4 regions of the Streptomyces sp. NPDC059695 genome follow, and region 3 is predicted to be linked to each of the others. Evidence: riboswitches for the same ligand, from Rfam matches in the RefSeq annotation. Region 3 holds a riboswitch; each other region holds the start of a gene.
What was found. A riboswitch is a leader RNA that binds a small molecule or an ion and turns the genes downstream of it on or off. The one in region 3 is predicted to bind cyclic di-AMP.
Positions count from the first base shown of each region.

Region 1: it holds a riboswitch for cyclic di-AMP, as region 3 does, so the genes downstream of both, ACFV2S_RS10855 (peptidoglycan DD-metalloendopeptidase family protein) here and ACFV2S_RS15480 (C40 family peptidase) in region 3, are expected to answer to the same signal.
Region 2: it holds a riboswitch for cyclic di-AMP, as region 3 does, so the genes downstream of both, ACFV2S_RS09420 (transglycosylase SLT domain-containing protein) here and ACFV2S_RS15480 (C40 family peptidase) in region 3, are expected to answer to the same signal.
Region 4: it holds a riboswitch for cyclic di-AMP, as region 3 does, so the genes downstream of both, ACFV2S_RS13290 (M23 family metallopeptidase) here and ACFV2S_RS15480 (C40 family peptidase) in region 3, are expected to answer to the same signal.

Region 1 is NZ_JBHWFF010000007.1:5,054-9,666, forward strand. It holds gene ACFV2S_RS10840 (helix-turn-helix domain-containing protein) at 124-753, shown strand; gene ACFV2S_RS10845 (DUF6126 family protein) at 787-942, shown strand; gene ACFV2S_RS10850 (tyrosine-protein phosphatase) at 955-1,776, opposite strand; cyclic di-AMP (ydaO/yuaA leader) riboswitch at 2,117-2,304, shown strand; gene ACFV2S_RS10855 (peptidoglycan DD-metalloendopeptidase family protein) at 2,309-3,253, shown strand; gene ACFV2S_RS10860 (SGNH/GDSL hydrolase family protein) at 3,436-4,230, shown strand; gene ACFV2S_RS10865 (STM4011 family radical SAM protein) at 4,234-4,613, opposite strand, start outside.
Region 2 is NZ_JBHWFF010000006.1:6,170-10,782, forward strand. It holds gene ACFV2S_RS09410 (hypothetical protein) at 1-320, shown strand, start outside; gene ACFV2S_RS09415 (phosphoribosyltransferase family protein) at 468-1,772, shown strand; gene ACFV2S_RS09420 (transglycosylase SLT domain-containing protein) at 1,756-2,646, opposite strand; cyclic di-AMP (ydaO/yuaA leader) riboswitch at 2,652-2,835, opposite strand; gene ACFV2S_RS09425 (hypothetical protein) at 3,156-3,791, shown strand; gene ACFV2S_RS09430 (MFS transporter) at 3,885-4,613, opposite strand, start outside.
Region 3 is NZ_JBHWFF010000010.1:226,691-231,303, reverse strand. It holds gene bioB (biotin synthase BioB) at 1-650, opposite strand, end outside; gene ACFV2S_RS15490 (8-amino-7-oxononanoate synthase) at 794-1,972, shown strand; gene ACFV2S_RS15485 (ATP-binding protein) at 2,143-2,580, shown strand; gene ACFV2S_RS15480 (C40 family peptidase) at 2,644-3,120, opposite strand; cyclic di-AMP (ydaO/yuaA leader) riboswitch at 3,124-3,245, opposite strand; gene ACFV2S_RS15475 (hypothetical protein) at 3,646-3,951, opposite strand; gene ACFV2S_RS15470 (ATP-dependent Clp protease proteolytic subunit) at 3,959-4,576, opposite strand.
Region 4 is NZ_JBHWFF010000008.1:244,942-249,554, forward strand. It holds gene ACFV2S_RS13280 (MFS transporter) at 1-904, shown strand, start outside; gene ACFV2S_RS13285 (PP2C family protein-serine/threonine phosphatase) at 1,014-2,225, shown strand; cyclic di-AMP (ydaO/yuaA leader) riboswitch at 2,427-2,591, shown strand; gene ACFV2S_RS13290 (M23 family metallopeptidase) at 2,603-3,709, shown strand; gene ACFV2S_RS13295 (aldo/keto reductase) at 3,754-4,613, shown strand, end outside.

The DNA.
Region 1 (4,613 bases), on a different contig from region 3:
TCCTCCTCGCCCCCGCCGTCCTGCCCCACCCCCCCCCCTCCGCGCCCCCCCTCCGCCGTCCAGTTTGTCGCCTCCCTATCCCATCTTCGTCCCCCCCCCCCACGATTCTGGCGGAATGGACGCATGGACCACGTCCCCGGGGAGACCTCCCCGGACCCCGACACCCCCGGCGTCCTGCCCGACGTCGCCCCGCAGCTGCGGGCCCTGCGCCGCCGCCGGGGACTCACCCTGGAGGCCGCCGCCCAGCGGGCCGGGCTCTCGCCGGCCCACCTCTCGCGCCTGGAGACGGGGAACCGGCAGCCCTCGCTCCCGATGCTGCTCGCCCTGTCCCGCATCTACGGTACGACGGTCTCAGAGCTCCTGGGAGAGGCGCCGCCCGAGCGTGACCCGGTCGTCCGGGCCGGCCGCTCCGAGCCCGTCGAGGCCGACGGCTGGATCTACCGCCAGGCGGGCGGCGCCGGCCGCGCGCTCCAGTGCCTGCGGGTCCACGTGCCGTACGCCACCCGGGCCGACATCGTGCGCGTCCATCCGGGCGAGGAGTGGATCCACGTCTTGGAGGGGCGGGTGCGGCTCGCGCTGGGCGAGGCCGTCCACGTGCTCGATCCCGGGGACAGCGCGCACTTCGACTCGCTGACCCCGCACCGGATCGGCGCCGCCACGGCCGGCGGGGCCGAGCTGCTCTTCGTCCACACCCTGATGCAGAGCCCCGCCGCCGAGCTGTGCCTCGGCGACGGGACGCCGCATCGACGCTGACCTTCCATGACGATTCTTCAGGAAAGGACCGACATGTCCGAGAAGTCTGCACCTGTCACCGGCGAAGAGCGCGGTGAGGGCAAGTTCCCCAAGGGGCTCGTGCTCCGCCTCTTCGCCTATCTGGTGGCCGGTCACCTCTTCGCCGGCTTCCTCTACCTGCTCTTCACGCTCGGCGGGCAGAACCAGTAGCCCTCCGGGCGGTCACGCCTCCGTGAGGAGCCGCTGCCGCAGCCGCTCGCGCGTCTCCGGGGCCAGCTTCAGGCCCTCGGTCAGGTAGGCGTCCACCGAGCCCCAGGTCGCCTCGATCGCCTCGAAGGCGGCCCGCAGGTATTCCACCCGCGCGTCGAAGAGCGGGCTCAGCAGCTCCATCACCTCGGGCGACATCGCGTCCGGGGCGACGGAGCTGCGGCGCACGTTGTAGCGGCGGTGCGGGTCGTTCGACTTCACGTAGTCGGCCTCGATCGCCTCCCGCTCGACGCCGAGCGCGAGCAGGGTGATCGCGATGCCGAGTCCGGCCCGGTCCTTGCCGGCCGCGCAGTGCATCAGGGCCGGGACGCTCTCCTCCGCCATGGAGTGGAGGATCCGGCTGTGCTCCGCGGTCCGCTCGACGATCATCCTCCGGTACGACTCGGTCATCCGGGCGGCCGCCTTGCCGTCGCCGAGGACCTCCCGGAGCTGTGCGATCTCGCCGCCGCGCACCAGCTTCCAGAACTCCTTGCCGTCGGCCGGGTCGCTGAGCGGTATGTTCACGTTCCGCACGCCGGGCAGCTCGACGTCCGCGCCCTCGACCTTCCGGTCCGACTCGTTGCGGAAGTCGAAGACCGTGTGCAGGCCGAGCGAGGCGAGGAAGGCGGCGTCGCCCTCCGTCGCGTGGGCCAGGTGGCCGCTGCGGAAGAGGCGGCCGGGGCGGACGGCGCGCCCGTCCGTCGTCGGCAGGCCCGCCACGTCCCGGAAGTTGCGGACCCCCGCGAGCTCGGGCTCGGCGTCGCCGGCGGGCTGGACCTGTGGCAGCTGCTGCGTCACGGCTGCTCCTGTTCTGTAGATCGGTTCCTGGGGCAATCATCTCTTTCCCGGAGCCGGGCACGCACCCCCTCGGGCGGGAATGGGTGATCTGTCCGGATTAGGATGTTAGGGGTAACCCGCCCCGGTTGTAGGGGAGATGGGGATCGGCGCGTGAGCAGCGTCATAACCGTGACGGACCGTGCCTGATCGTCTTTTCCAAATACCCCCCGGGAAAAGGCGATCGAGGGACCGTCATCCACGGAGGGTGACCGGAATTCCGGCCGGACATCACGCGATTCCGGAGCGCGTGAAAACCGCGGCTTGTTCGCCCCGACCCCACTCGTCTAGCGTCGCGCTCACTCCGGACGGACCGCCGAATCCTGCCACCGACCGGAATCCACACTCACCCGTACGAGGCAGGAGCGGGGGACCCAGGTACTACGCCGATCCCTCGAAGAAGGACGGCTCGGGGTGAAGTCGCGTGCGAACGCGGCCGGACATCTCCAGTCCGAACCCGACAGCTCACCTCGCAGGCGCCGGAGAGGAATTCGCCATGCCCGCAAAGGGTAAGCACCGCCGCGTCAAGTCCAGCCGTCTGACCCGCGGCATCGCCGCCGCCGGTACCGGTGGCGCCGTCGTCGCCCTCCCGCTCCTCGGAGCCACCGGCGCCCACGCCGCCGAGCAGGCCGCCCCGGTCGCCGCGCCCGCCGTCGCCCAGGTGAAGGCCGCCGCCGTCGAGGCCGCGCCCGCCGGCACGAAGGCCGCGCCGAAGACGTACTCCGTCGTCCGCGGCGACTACCTGTCGAAGATCGCCGCCGAGCACCACGTCCGGGGCGGCTGGCAGAAGCTCTACCAGGACAACCGTCAGGTCGTCGGCGAGGACCCCTCGCTGATCCTGCCCGGCATGAAGCTCACCCTCGGCGCGAAGGGCACCGCGAAGCCCGCCGCGCACAAGAGCGCGGAGAGCTCCGGCAAGAACGGCGACACCCCGCGCGCCTCGCGGAGCAGCGAGCGCTCCTCGGCCCCGGCCGCCGCCGAGGCCGCCACCGCGTCCGCCCCGGCGTCGTCCTCCTCGGCCGGCACGACCTCCTCCTCCGGCTGGGTCGCGCCCGTCAGCGGCGGTCTCGGTACCCCGTACCACGCCTCGGGCTCCATGTGGTCCTCCGGCTACCACACCGGTGTCGACTTCATCGCCTCGACCGGCACCACCGTCGTCGCGGTCGGCCCCGGCACCGTCTACTCCGCCGGCGACGGCGGCGCGTACGGCAACCAGGTCGTCATCCAGCACGCCGACGGCACCTTCTCGCAGTACGCCCACCTGTCCTCGATCTCCGTCTCCGCCGGCCAGACCGTCACCGGCGGCCAGCAGATCGGCCTCTCCGGCGCGACCGGCAACGTCACCGGCCCGCACCTGCACTTCGAGATCCGGACGGGTCCGGAGTACGGCTCCGACATCGACCCGCTGGCGGCCCTGCGCTCGCACGGCGTGAGCATCTGACGCACCATCGGCGCCCTTCGGCGCCTTTGCGGCACCTCTCGGCAGCGGAGGCCCGGCACACCTGTGCCGGGCCTCCGGCGTATTCCGGCTTGGCGGAATCTTTATCGGTGGCATATGTCACCCGCCGTCAACCCCTCCTTACGGTCGCGTAGGTCACAACCAAAGGTGAAGGATGTGCTCCCGTGGCAGACGATTCGAGATCAACAGACAAGAACGCATTCGGGTCGTACGCGGCGATCGGTGACAGCTTCACCGAGGGCGTCGGAGACCCCGGGCCCGACGGGACGTACGTCGGCTGGGCGGACCGCTTCGCGGTCCTGCTCGCCGACCAGCTGCCGGAGCACGACGCCTTCCGCTACGCCAACCTGGCCGTACGCGGGCGCCTCCTCGACCAGATCGTGGCGGAACAGGTCCCCCGGGCGAAGGAACTCGCCCCCGACCTGGTGACCTTCTGCGCGGGCGGGAACGACATCATCCGCCCCGGAACGGACCCCGACGAGGTGGCCGAGCGCTTCGAGCGCGCCGTCGCCGACCTCACCTCCGCCGTCGGCACGGTCATGGTGACCACCGGCTTCGACACCCGGGGCGTGACCCTCCTCAAGCACCTGCGCGGCAGGATCGCCACGTACAACGGTCACGTCCGGGCCATCGCGGACCGCTACGGCTGCCCGGTCCTCGACCTGTGGTCGCTGAGGTCCGTCCAGGACCGGCGCGCCTGGGACGACGACCGGCTGCACCTGTCGGCCGAGGGACACACCCGCGTCGCGCTGCGCGCCGCCCAGGTCCTCGGCCTGCCGGTGCCCGCCGACCCGGACCAGGCCTGGCCGCCGGTCCCGCCGCGCGGCACGCTGGAGGTGCGCCGCGACGACATCCACTGGGCCAGGGAGTACCTGGTGCCCTGGATCGGGCGGCGGCTGCGCGGCGAGAGCTCGGGCGACCACGTCGAGGCGAAGCGCCCCGATCTCATGCCGCTGTAGGCCTCAGGCCCCGCCCGCCGGGGGCGCGGCCGGGATCCGCTCCAGGACCCCGCCCGCGAAGACGTCGTACAGCGGCAGCGTCTCCAGGTGGACGTAGCCGATGTGGCAGTCGCACAGGGCGAGGGGGCAGGTGCGGGGACGCAGGGCGGCGCGGTACGAGCCGTCGTACAGGTTCCCCAGCTCGGCCCTGACGAAGTGGCAGCGCCGCACCGTCCCCTCGCCGTCCACCGAGATCACCGACTCGCCGGTGCGGCAGGGCAGCCCCGCCGAGCGGTGCGGATGCCGGCTGTACGGGAAGAGCGGGTCCAGCTCGGTCCAGCCCCCGGCCTCCGCGTCGGTGTACGTGTGCCCCTCGGCCGCGTTCACCCAGAGGTAGACGTGCG
Region 2 (4,613 bases), on a different contig from region 3:
GCAAGAACTTCGGTGCCTCCCTGCTGCGCAGCACCTGGCACCTGAGCCGGGAGGGCGGGGCGGCGGAGGTCACCGGCCAGGAGCGGAACGAGACCGTGGCGCTGCTGCGCAGGGCCTGGGAGTTCCTGCCCTTCACGGACTTCCTCCCGTTCGCCGTGCCGTACCACTTCGACTTCACCGAGGGGGAGCGGCCCGTCATGTCGGTCGACAAGCGGTTCGGGATCCGGGACCGGTACGTGCTCGACATAGCCGACCCCGAGCTCGACCGGCGCCTGGCGATAGCCCAGACCGTGGCCCTCGACGCCCTGCAGTCCCGCTGACCCGCACGGTACGGAGCCGCTCCGCCTGGGACCGAGCGGTCCCCCGGCCCGGGCCGGGGACCCGTCTACCCTGGAGAGACGGGCAGGGGGCGGGGCACGCCGTCCCTCCCCGGGCCCCAGCCGCGCAGGCGGAAGGGCGGCGGAACCATGTTCTTCAGCGATCGCACGGACGCGGGGCGGCAGCTCGCCGCCCGGCTCGGCCACCTCAAGGACCATGACGTCGTGGTCCTCGGGCTCCCACGGGGTGGCGTGCCGGTGGCGGTGGAGGTCGCCGAGGCCCTCGACGCACCGCTCGACATCTGTCTCGTGCGGAAGCTCGGGGTGCCCCACCAGCCGGAGCTCGCGATGGGGGCGCTCGGGGAGGGAGGCGTGCGCGTCCTCAACGAGCGGGTGATCCGTGAGACACGCGTCGACGACCGCGCCATCGCGGCGGTGGAGGAGCGGGAGCACGCGGAGCTCGACCAGCGCGCCCTCCGCTACCGGGGCAGCAGGGCGTCCGTGCCGCTCGACGGGCGGACGGTCGTCGTGGTCGACGACGGGCTGGCCACGGGGGCCACGGCGCTGGCGGCCTGCCGGGTCGTCCGGGCCCGGGGCGCCGCCCGGATCGTCCTCGCCGTCCCGGTGGCACCGCGCGGCTGGACGGCCCGCCTCGGCGGGGAGGCCGACGAGACCGTCAGCGTGCACGCGCCGGAGCTCTTCTTCGCGATCGGGCAGTTCTACCGGGACTTCTCGCAGACCCCCGACGCCGAGGTCATCGCGTGTCTGGAGCGGATCAGGACCGCGCGTGTCCCCGTCGTCCAGGACACGGACGTCAGGATCCCGGTCGGTGGCGTCGCCCTCGGCGGGCGGCTCGCGGTGCCCGAGGACGCGGGTGGCATCGTCCTGTTCGCGCACGGCAGCGGCAGCAGCCGCCACAGCCCCAGGAACCGGGCGGTCGCCGCGGCGCTCAACCGGGCGGGTCTGGGGACGCTGCTCTTCGACCTGCTGACCGAGGCGGAGGCGACCGACCGGGCCCATGTGTTCGACACCCCGCTCCTCGCCGGGCGGCTCGCCGGGGCCACGGAGTGGCTGGCCGCGCGGCCCGGGAGCACCGGGCTCCCGCTCGGCTACTTCGGCGCGAGCACGGGCGCCGCCGCCGCGCTGTGGGCGGCGGGCGACCCCGCGTCCCCGGTGAGTGCCGTCGTCTCGCGCGGCGGCCGGCCGGACCTGGCGGCCGAGCACCTGGCCCGGGTGCGTGCCCCGACGCTCCTGGTGGTGGGCGGCGCGGACGCGCTGGTCCTGGACCTCAACCGGCGGGCCCTGGCGCTGCTGCGCTGTGAGAACCGGCTCGCCGTGGTGGGGGGCGCCGGGCACCTCTTCGAGGAGCCGGGCGCCCTGGAGGAGGTGGCGGAACTCGCCACCTCCTGGTTCGCCGGGCACTTCCGGCGGCGGGAGATCAGTACGCCGAGTTGACGTTGTCGATGGAGCCGTAGCGGTCGGCCGCGTAGTTGCAGGCGGCGGTGATGTTGGCGACCGGGTCGAACAGGTCCATGGACGTGCCGGGCACGTGGTAGGCCAGGAAGGTCGGCTGGATGACCTGGAGGAGGCCCTTCGAGGGGGTTCCGGCGACCGCGTTGGAGTCCCAGAGGTTGATGGCCTGGGGGTTTCCGGAGGACTCGCGCATGACGTTGCGGTAGATCCCGTCGTAGGACCCGGGGATGCCCCGCTGGCCCATGATGGCCAGCGACTCGCGGATCCAGCCGTCGAGGTTGTCGGCGTAGTTGGTGGCGGCGATCGGGGCCGCCTTGACGGCGGAGGGGACGGCGACGGCCGGAGCGGCCGCGGCGGCGGAGGAACCCGTCCCGGTGGCGACGGCAGGGGTGGCGGCGCGGCGCTCGGAGCGGCTCGCCCGCTCGTTCGTGGCGGACTTCTTCGCCTTGGCCTCGGCGGGGACGGCCACCTTCACGGAATCCCGACGAATCGTCAGTTCAAGACCGGGGCGAATGAGTGACGGATTGTCACCCACGACGCTCTTGTTTGCGTGGTAAAGGCTCTTCCAGCCGCCCTGAATTCCCTTCTTCTGGGCGATCAGGGAAAGCGAGTCGCCACTCACGACGGTGTACGTACGCGCGGCGGCCGGGGCCGCGGGGGCCTTGACCGTGATCGTCGCGGCGGGAGCCGCGGGGGCCTCGACGGCGGTCTGCGGGGCGCCGGACAGGGGCGCGGCGCCGGCGACGGCCGGGGCGATGAGCGGCAGGGTCAGGGCGACGCCACCGGTGCCGACCAGGGCGAGGCCGCGGGAGACGTGGCCGAGACGGGGACGGCGGTGCTTACCGAGAGCAGGCATGACGGGTTTCCTCTCCGGCGCCTGCGGGGTGAGCTGTCGGGTTCGGACGGGAGATGTCCGGCCGCGCGCACGCGGCTGCACCCCGAGCCGCTCCGGAATCCGGACCGGCGTATTCGTGGGTCCCCCGCTCCTGCCGTCGGGTGAAAGGGAGTTTTACCGAGCGGCGGCAGGATTGGGCGTTCCGCTCGAATGGAGGTGACCGTAGGCCAGGCACGCGATCGATAACAAGGGGAACGGGTGCCGGGTATCGGTAAATGGATCACGGAATTCATGGAATTCAAGATCGATGCCGCCGGGAGACCGTTGAACTTCCTTGCCCGGTACGGGGTGGGCCGAGGTGCCGGGACGGGGCGGGGGCCGATGAGTGAGTCGCGTCACCCGGGGCGCAATGTCCGAATTGAGCTTTAATTCCGTGCTGGGTAAATAGGGGTGAAATAGGCGAGGTGGGGTGCCCGGGTGGACGACTCTCCGAGTGGGCGTAAAAGTGGCAAAACAGACATTCTTCTTGAATGATGGGGGAAGTCGACCCGGGAGCCGCCTCCATGCCGCCCTCCACCTCTCTCCTCAGCCCCGACAGCCTCGACCGCGAGGCCGCCGCCCTCTTCGAGAGCGTCACCTGGCAGCGGATCGTCACGGAGTGGACCGCCCCCGCGGAATCGCCGCCGGCCGGGGAGGGCTGGCGGGAGCTGCTCAGCGTGCCGGTGGACCGGCTCGTGGCGGACGCCCTCGCCGCCCTGCCGCCGGAGCTCCCCGGTGAGCGCCGCCTCCCCGGCCGGCTGGGGGCCGTGCTCCCGGACCGGCTGCACTCCTGGCGCCGCGTCGGCCAGGCCGAGCTGCGGCCCTCCGTGCACCTCGGCTACGCGCGCCTGGTGCTGACGGAGTGGGGCTGGCAGAACGCCCCGTACAAGCTGCGCGACGCCCGTGGGGCACGGTGCGTCTGCGGCGCTCTCCTCGCGGCCCACCGTCTCGGCTACGGCGGCGCGGACACCATGCACGAGGCGGCCGCGTGGATCATGGCCGAGCTCAGGTCACGCGGGTGGCACGGCCTGATCGGACCGTGGAACCGGGCGCCCGGCCGTACGGCCGACGACGCGGTGGCGCTTCTCGACGCCACGGTCCGCCGGGCGGCGCACGCCGGGCGCTGACCACACGGTCGCGCCCGTTCCCGCCGTGCGGCAGACGCAGCCCCGGTAACCGTCGGGCAGGGGACCTCCCGTGCGGGGACGCGTGCGTCCGGCTCACGGGTGGGTCTCGGGGGAGCGCCGGCGTGCGAGAGCGAGGCTCGTCAGGGCCGTGATCGCCATGGCGCCGATGCCGACCAGCGCCGCGGTGGTGTAGGCGCCGTCGTCGGGGAAGAGCCGGCCGGGGCCGGTGCCCGCGGCGAGGACCATCCCGCCGACGGCGCTGCCCAGGGAGTACCCGACACTGCGGACGACGTAGTGGAAGCTCATGGCGCTCGACGTCTCGCTCCGGGGCGTGACGGCCAGGATGACGCCGGGCATCACGGCCGAGAACCCGCCGACGCCGAAGCCGAGCACGCCCATCGCCGCGAACAGTTCGGCCGGGTCCGACCGGGCCGCCGCGAACAGGGCGAACCCGCCGCCGACCACGACGGCGCTGCCGGCCAGGAGCAGGGGGTCGGCGATCCGCGTCCGGACCCGCGGCGTGAGCTTGCCGGCGACGAACCCCAGAACCGAGAACGGGATGAGGACCAGCCCGGCGACGAAGGTGGTGAGCCCGAAGCCGTAGCCGGCGCCGGGTGGCGTCTGCGCGTACCGGGTGAGGAGCGTGAGCAGGAGGTACATGCCGATCCCGCCGACGAACATGGCGAGGTTCGCCCCGGCGACCGCCGGGTGCCGTACCGCCCGCACGTCGACCAGGGGCGTCGTGCTGCGCAGCTCGACGACGGCCCAGACGCAGAGCAGCACCACCGCGACGACGGCGAGGCCCGCCGCCACCGCGAGGTG
Region 3 (4,613 bases):
ACGAGGTCCTCGTCGGTCTCGCCCATGCCCGCGATCAGGCCCGAGCAGGCCGACAGACCGGCGGCGTGCGCCTTCTGCACGGTGTCCACCCGGTCGGCGTACGTGTGGGTCTTGGTGATGCCCTCGTACGTCGCCTCGGAGGTGTTCAGGTTGTGGTTGTACGCGTCGGCGCCGGCCTCCCGCAGCCGCTCCGCCTGGCCGTCCGAGAGCAGACCGAGGCAGGCGCACACCTCGACGCCCTCGTTCTGCTCCTTGATCGCCTCGATGGTCTTCCCGACGCGCTCCACGTCCCGGTCCGTCGGACCGCGGCCGCTGGCCACCAGGCAGACCCGCTTCGCGCCGCCCGCGACGCCCGCCGCCGCGGCCTGCGAGGCCTCGTCCGGCTTCAGCCACGTGTACTTGAGGATCTCGGCCTTCGAGCCGAGCCGCTGCGAGCAGTACGAGCAGTCCTCGGGACAGAGACCGGACTTCAGGTTGACCAGGTAGTTGAGCTTGACCCGGCGCCCGAACCACTGACGGCGCACCTTCCCGGCCGCCGCCACCACATCGAGCAGTTCGTCGTCGGAGGTCGCCAGGACGGCGAGCGCTTCTTCACGGGTCGGCAGCTCGCGCCGCAGCCCCTTCTCCACCAGTGTGTTCAGGAGGTCCATAACCCGAGATCCTTGCCTACCGCCCGCCCCCGGGCCAAGGAGGATCCGAACAAACGCCTCCGATCGAGGTGTGTGGATGACCACATCCCGACCTCGGCATCCTCCGGTTAGGGTCTGTGCGCTGCCTACAAAAGGATCGCCGCATGCCACGGGACGACGACGCGCCGGCCGCGGGCCCGCACCGCACCGCCTTCGACTGGACCGACGCCGAGGCGCGCCGCCGGGCCGAGGCCGGTCTCGTGCGGACGCTGCGGCCCCGCGCGGCCGAGTCGGACCTCCTGGACCTGGCGGGCAACGACTACCTCGGCCTCACCCGCCGCCCCGAGGTCACCGAGGCGGCGGCCGAGGCGGCCAGGCGCTGGGGCGCCGGTGCCACCGGCTCGCGGCTCGTCACCGGCACCACCCGGCTGCACACCCGCCTGGAGCGCGAACTGGCGGAGTTCTGCGGTTTCGAGGCGGCCCTGGTCTTCTCGTCCGGCTACACCGCCAACCTCGCCGCGCTCACCGCGCTCGGCGGCCGGGACGCCCTGATCGTCTCCGACGCCTCCAACCACGCCTCGATCGTCGACGGCTGCCGCCTCGCGCGTGCCGAGACCGCCGTCGTCCCGCACACCGACCCCGAGGCCGTGGCCAAGACCCTGGACGCGCACCCGGGGCGCCGGGCGCTGGTCGTCAGCGACTCGGTCTTCTCCGTCGACGGTGACAAGGCCCCGCTCCGCGAGCTCGCCGACGCCTGCCGCGCGCACGGCGCCGGACTCGTCGTCGACGACGCCCACGGCTTCGGCGTCCTGGGCGACGGCGGGCGCGGCGCCCCGCACGAGGCCGGGCTCGCGGGCGACGAGGACGTCGTCGCCACCCTGACCCTCTCCAAGTCCCTCGGCAGCCAGGGCGGGGCCGTCCTCGGCCCGGCCCGGGTGATCGAGCACCTGGTGAACGCGGCCCGCACCTTCATCTTCGACACCGGGCTCGCCCCGGCCGCCGCGGGCGGCGCGCTGGCGAGCCTGCGTCTGATCGCGGCCGAACCGGGCCTGGCCGGGCGGGCGCGTACGGTCGCCACCACCCTCCACCGGCTTCTCACGGAGGCCGGCCTCACCGCGGCGCGTCCCGACGCGGCCGTCGTCTCGGTCCACGCGCCCTCCCCGGAGGCGGCGCTGCGCTGGGCGGCGGACTGCCGCGACGCGGGGCTCGCGGTGGGCTGCTTCCGGCCCCCGTCCGTCCCGGACGGCATCTCGCGGCTGCGGCTCACGGCCCGGGCCGACCTGTCGGACGCGGAGATCGGGCGCGCGGTGGAGACGATCCTGCGGACCGCACCGGCCGTCTGACATCCCGTCGGGAGCCTCAAGGTCGTTCACGGGCGGCAGAGTTCACCGCTTCGGGCGACAGATGGGGACATATCTTGGTGGAACGCCCGGCGGAGCGGCAGGATCGGTGGGACTCTGACGCGAAGCGCGATCCGGGGCCGAAGCCCCGGCGGGAAAGGGACAGCGTCGCCATGGCAGACCACCAGGAAGCATCCGTCACGCTGCCGAGCGACCCCGCGTCGGTCCCCACGGCCCGGCGGTACGTCGCGGAGGTCCTCGACGGGTGGGGCCTGGACGGTGCCGACGACCTGGCGGACGCGATCCGCCTGATGGTCTCGGAACTGGCCACCAACGCGGTCGTGCACACCTTCGGCCAGTCGCCGACCTTCACGGTCGACGTCCGCCTGGAGCGCGAGGAGCGCCTGCACATCGGGGTCACCGACAGCCATCCGCGGTGGCCCCGCCGGCTCCCGGCGGCGGTCCAGCAGGACAACGGCCGGGGCATGGTCATCATCCGGTCCCTGGCCGCCGAGGCGGGCGGCCGGCTCTCGGTCACTCCGACCGAGGAGGGCGGCAAGACGGTCTGGATCACCCTGCCGTGGACCCGGACGGCCGCCTCGTACGCCTGACGCCCCGGCCCGGGGGTGCGGCGGCGCCACCGCGCCCCCGGGCCGGTCAGTGCCCGGCGGGCGTCATCGGACGCGGCCGTAGGAGACCTTCGACGTCCAGATCTTGTCGAGCTTCACCCAGGACCCCGTCTTGGGCGAGTGCCAGATCCTGCCGCTTCCGGCGTAGATGCCCACGTGGTAGACGCTCCCGCCGGAGTGGAAGAAGACCAGGTCCCCCTTCTGTCTGCTGGACGCGGAGATGTGCCGGGTCTTGTTGTACTGCTGCTGCGCGGTGCGGGGCAGCGACTTGCCCGCCTTCTTGTACGCGTAGAGCGTCAGACCGGAGCAGTCGAACCTGGAGGGTCCGGCGCTCCCGTACCGGTACGGGGCTCCCTTCTTGGACGCGGCGACGCTCAGTGCCTTGTTCGCGTAGGTGGTTGCCGCCTGGGCCTGCGACGCCGCACCGGGTGCGAGCATCGTGCCGCCGACGGCGGCGAGGGTGAGAGCCGAGACGGCTCCGGCCCGGGACAGCAGGGACGGGACGTGCATCTGCGCAGTCATGCGCAACCCTTCGTCAGCCGCCTGCGAAGGATGACCTGTCGGGTTCGGGCTGGCGAAGATGCCCGGCCGCGGCTGCGGCTTCACCCCAAGGGACGGCCCCGCTGCGGAAACAGCGCGTACGTCCCGTACTGCTCGGGTCCTCCACTCCTGCCGATCCACTCCTGTCGACCAGACATCCGGGACAGCGGCAGGACTCGGCGTCCGCCCGGACCGCCCCGCCTCGGATGGCGGGGGCTTGTCGTCGACAGGGATCTTGACCCACAACGAGGGCGAAATCCGAGCTGAAACGGCGATATGTGAGGCTCCTCACGACTGATCCATTCGGGTGGACAGGCTGCTTTCGTGATCGTCGGAGGTTTGGCCCACGAGCCCCGCACCAGCAACGGAATGCCCTATTCCGCCAGATGTGTACACCTGTTGCGCAACTCACCCCACACCATTGTCGACTCGTCGACTACGCCGAACGGGGGAGCGATCCTGCGATCCGCGTCGGCCGTCCGGACCTCGACACGACATGCCGGAATGTCAACTCTCGGGTGTGCGGGGGACCGTGACGCGGCCGGTGCGGCGCTCTCCGTCCAGCACCCTCAGCGCGCGCGCCAGGGTGTCCGCGTGCACCTCGCTCTCGCCCCGCACGTGCATGAGCGTCAGGGCCCCGAGCAGCGCCTCCGCGCGCCCCACCAGGGCCTGCGCCGCCCGCAGCGCCCCGTAGGTGTGCGTGCCCCTGGACGGGTTGATCCTCCCCAGGAGGTCGACGACTTCGAGGTAGGCGTCGACCAACTCGCCCTCGGCCCGCGTCAGCGCGGGCAGCGGCGGCAGCTCGGGCACCACGGCCGGCTCACCGCGCCGCGCCGGCGTCGCGCCGGCTCGTGATCACGTGGTCCACCAGGCCGTACGCGACGGCCGCCGGCGCGTCCAGGACGGTGAGGCGGTCGATGTCGGCGTCGATCCGCTCCCGGCTCCGCCCGGTGTACTCGGTGAGCATCCCGGCCACCAGGGCGCGCAGCCGCAGCAGCTCGCGCGCGTGGATGTCGAGGTCGCTCGGCTGCCCCTGGAGGGGTTCGTCCATGGCCGGCTGACGCAGGGTCACGCGGGCGCCGGGGAGGGCGAGCCGCTTGCCCGGGGTGCCGGCGGCGAGCAGGACGGCGGCGGTGGAGGAGGCCTGGCCCAGGCAGGTGGTCGCCACGTCGCAGTGGAGCGTCCGCATCGTGTCGTGGATCGCGGTCATGGCGGTGATCGAGCCGCCGGGGGAGTTGATGTAGAGCGAGATGTCCTGGCCGGGGGCCGCGTGATCGAGGTGCAGGAACTGTGCGATGACGTCGTTGGCCGAGATCTCGTCGATCGGCGTGCCGAGGAAGACGATCCGGCCTTCCAGGAGCTTCGAGTACGGGTCGAGGGTCCGTGCACCGAAACCGGTCCGCTCCGTGAACTCGGGCAGGACGTAGCGGGCGTCCATGGCTGAGCACCTCCAGCTGTCTGTAAAAAATGTACAG
Region 4 (4,613 bases), on a different contig from region 3:
CTTCGGGGCGCTCGCCTTCGCGCAGTCGCTGCCGGCGCTGATCGCCGCCTCGCTCGCGACGGGCCTCGCGGGGGCCCTCTTCAACCCGGCCGTGCGGGCCTGTCTCGCGGCGGAGGCCGGGGAGGAGCGCCGGGTGGAGGCCTTCGCGCTCTTCAACACCTACTACCAGGCGGGCATCCTGCTCGGTCCGCTCGTCGGGGTGGCGCTGACGGGGGTGTCGTTCCGGCTGACGTGCGCGGTGGCGGCGGTGCTGTTCGCCGGACTGACCCTCGTACAGCTCCGGCATCTGCCCGTACGGGCCCCGGAGGCGCCGAAGGAGCGGCGGGGGCAGTTCCGCACGGTCCTCGCGCACCGGACCTTCTGGCTCTTCTCGCTGGCCATGACAGGCTCGTACGTGCTGTCCTTCCAGGTCTATCTGGCGCTGCCGCTCGCGGCGGGCGGCACGGCGGCGACGACCGCGCTGTTCGTCGTCTCGGCGGTCGTGGCGCTCGCCGGGCAGCTGAGGATCACGGCCTGGTGCCGGTGCCGCCTCAGCCGGGAGCGGTGCCTCGTCCTCGGGCTCGCCCTGATGGGCGGGGCGTTCCTGGTCCCGGCCGCCCTGGGGCGCGGCCTGGTGGGGCTGCTGCTGTGCGCGGCCGTGCTGTCCGTCGCGAACGCGGTGCTCTACCCGTACGAGATGGACACCGTCGTCGCCCTGGCCCGGGGCCGCTGGGTCGCCACCCACTACGGGCTCTACAACACCGTCTGCGGGGTCGGCATCACCCTCGGGAACCTGGGGACGGGTGCGCTCCTCGACGTCACCGGCTGGTCGGCGGCGCCGTGGCTCGTGCTGTGCGCGGTGGGGCTGACCTGCGCGGCGGCGATGGCGCTGCTCGCCCGGGGCGGCCGGCTGGCGGCCGGCTGACCCCGTACGCCACTCGGCCCCGTGGGAGTCGCCGCCCCTCGCGGCGGCGGCCACCCTGGGAGGGCGCGGTGCGGACCGCGGCCGGTCGGACCGGGCAGGAGAGGCACAGGTGGGGCACCCCCTAGGAGCGGCGGGCGGAGGGCGTCGGGGCGGCGAGGGCCGCTCCGAGCACGGTGGCGCCCGGCGGTTCATCCGTGCGCTGCCCCCGCTGGTCATCGTCGGCGGTGTCGCCTTCGACGTGGCGACACCGGCCGAGTACACGGCGGCCCCGCTCTTCTCCGCCGCGCCGCTGATCGCCGCGCCCTTCTTCTCCACCCTCACGACCGTGATCACCGGGATCGCGGCCGTCCTCGCCTCCGTCGGACTCCACGCCTACAACGACACGGTCGACGAGATCGCGGCGCTCACCGAGAGCCTGACCGTCCTCACGGTCTCCGCGCTCGCCGTCCTCATCAACCGGGTCGTGCGCCGCAGCGGCGAGCGGCTCGCCTCGGCGCGGGTCATCGCGGAGACGGCGCAGAAGGCGGTGCTGCCGACGCCCGCCGAGCGGATCGGCGGGCTGCAGTGCGCGGCGCGGTACGAGGCGGCGCAGGCCGACGCGTTCATCGGCGGCGACCTGTTCGCCGTCCAGGACACCCCGCACGGCGTGCGGCTCGTGGTCGGGGACGTCCGGGGCAAGGGGATGGACGCGGTCGAGGCCGTCGCCGTCGTCATCGGCGCCTTCCGTGAGGCCGCCGAGCAGGAGCGGACCCTGGAGGGCGTGGCGCAGCGCCTCGAACGGGCGCTGGCCCGGGAGGGCACCCGCCGGGACGGGCTCGACGCCTTCGAGGGGTTCACCACGGCCGTCCTGGCCGAGATCCCGCGCGCCGACGGGAGCGGGACCTTCGACGGTTTCGTACGCATCGTCAACCGCGGGCACCCGCCGCCGCTGATGCTGTACGCGGACGGCCGGCTGGACGTGCTGGAGCCGGGCGAGGCGGCGCTGCCCCTCGGCATGGGGGAGCTGGCGGCGTGGCCGGACCGGGGGGAGGCGCGGTCGTTCCCGCCGGGCGCGACGCTGCTCTTCTACACGGACGGCCTCTCGGAGGCGCGCGACGGGCAGGGCGTCTTCTACGATCCGGCGGCCCGGCTCGACGGGCGGATCTTCCCGGGGCCCGAGGAACTGCTCGACGCGCTCGTGGACGACGTACGGCTCCACACGGGCGGCGGGGCGACGGACGACATGGCGCTGCTGGCGGTGAGCCGCCCGGCGACGGGGCAGCCGGAGCGGCGTCGGACGATGCCCGTGGTGCCGCCGGGCGGGCCCGGTCACCAGGCGTAGTCGAGGGGTGTCACTGCGATAACAATTGACATAACGTCAGATCGCGGGGGTTTGGCGGGCCCGCCCTGAAGGGGGGTCAAGTCGGACCATTACCCCTCAATTCAATGAATGATCAAGGGGAACGGCTTGGAATCGGGACCCCCTGTCTATTAACGTTCGATAACGCAGCGCGGTCGTCCCAGCCGTCGCAAGAGGCGGCACCGTGCGCACGCGCCGAATCCTGAAAAGGAACCGGGGAACCACCACTTGGGGTGAATCGGGCCCCTTCGCACCCGTGCGGAACACGCACCCGTGCGGTCGAGCCCGTAGGAGACCTTCCTGCTCCGAACCCGTCAGCTAACCCGGTAGGCGAGAAGGAAGGAAAGGAGCGCCCCCCCGTGGCGTCCAACACCCCCGCACCCGAAGCCCCCTTCGACGCCTTCGGTGGCGGTGCGGCCTCCTCCGCCCCGGACACCGAGTGGAACCCCACCGAGGGCTCCCTCCGCGCCGAGAGCCGCTCCGGCGGCCGGCACCGGGTCGTCAAGCAGCGCTCCAACTTCGCCCGTTCCTCCACCGTCCTCGGCGTCGGCGTGATCGCGGCCGTCGGCGCGGGCGGCCTCGCCACCGCGCAGGACAAGCCCCCGGTGGCCATATCGCTGCCGGACCTCCCGGACCTCGACCTGCCGGACGCCCACGACATCCCCGGCGTCGGCGCCCTCCTCCCCGAGCAGCACAGCGCGCCCGTCACCGAGGCCCGCGCCAACCCGAACCCGCTCACCGCCGCCACCTACACCACCGTGGCCGACGAGAGCACCGGACAGGCCGAGCAGACCGCCGCCTCCGCCGCCCCCGCCGCGGGCGAGGCCCTGCGCGCCCGCATCCTCCAGCAGGCCGAGCAGCAGCAGGCCGCCGCCGACGCCGCCGAGAAGGCCGCCGCCGAGAAGGCCGCGGCGGAGAAGGCCGCCGCCGAGGCCGAGGCCAAGGAGGCCGCCGCGGAGAAGGCCGCCGCCGAGGCCAAGGCGAAGGCCGAGGCGGAGGCCAAGGCCAAGGCGGAAGCGGAGGCCAAGGCGAAGGCCGAGGCCGAGCGCCTCGCCAAGCTCGCCGCCAGCTACTCGCTGCCGGTGTCCTCGTACACCCTCACCGCCACCTACATGCAGTCCGGCTCGATGTGGTCGTCCGGTCACCACACCGGCCTCGACTTCGCCGCCCCCACGGGCACCCCGCTCAAGGCCGTCCACGGCGCGACCGTCAAGTCGGCCGGCTGGTCCGGCTCCTACGGCTACCGGATCGTCCTGGAGCTGGAGGACGGCACCGAGGTCTGGTACTGCCACCTCTCGTCCATGACGGTCTCCGCGGGCCAGACCGTCGGCACCGGCGAGACCATCGGCCGCGTCGGCGCCACCGGCAACGTCACCGGCGCCCACCTCCACATGGAGGTCCACACGCCCGGCGGCGACGGCATCGACCCGGCGGCCTGGCTCCGCTCCAAGGGCCTCAGCCTCTGAACGCACCCGGAATAGGCCCGGCGGCGGGAACGGTTGACCGACACATGACCTCTCTCCGCCCGCTGGGCAGCTCCGACCTGCACGTCTTCCCCATAGCCCTGGGCGGCAACGTCTTCGGCTGGACCGCCGACGAGGCCCAGTCCTTCGCCGTCCTCGACGCCTACGCCGCCGCGGGCGGCAACTTCGTCGACTCCGCCGACGTGTACTCGGCGTGGGCCGAGGGCAACGAGGGCGGCGAGTCCGAGACCGTCATCGGCCGCTGGCTCGCCTCCCGGGGCAACCGCTCCGACATAGTCGTCGCCACCAAGGTCGGCGCCCACCCCCACTTCAAGGGCCTGTCCGCCACCACCATCAAGGCGGGCGCGGAGGAGTCCCTCCGCCGCCTCGGCACCGACCACATCGACCTGTACTACACGCACTTCGACGACGAGTCCGTCCCCGTCGAGGAGATCGTCACCGCCCTCGACCAGCTGGTGAAGGACGGCAAGGTGCGCGCCGTCGCCGCCTCCAACATCTCCCCGGAGCGGCTCCGCGCCTCCCTCGACTTCGCCGAGGCCGAGGGCCTCGCCCGGTACGTCGCCCTCCAGCCGCACTACAACCTGGTCTCCCGCGACACCTACGAGGGCCCGCTCCTGGAGACCGTCGAGCGCGCCGGGCTCTCGGCCGTCCCGTACTACGGCCTCGCGGCCGGCTTCCTCACCGGCAAGTACCGCCCCGGCGCCACCGTCGACAGCGTCCGCGCCTCCGGGGCCGCCGGGCACCTGGACACCGAGCGCGGCCGGGCCGTGCTCTCCGCCCTCGACACGGTCGCCGAGGCCCACGGGGCGGAGCTCGCCACCGTCGCCCTCGCCTGGCTCGCCGCCCGGCCGACCGTCGCCGCGCCGATCGCCTCGGCCCGCACGGT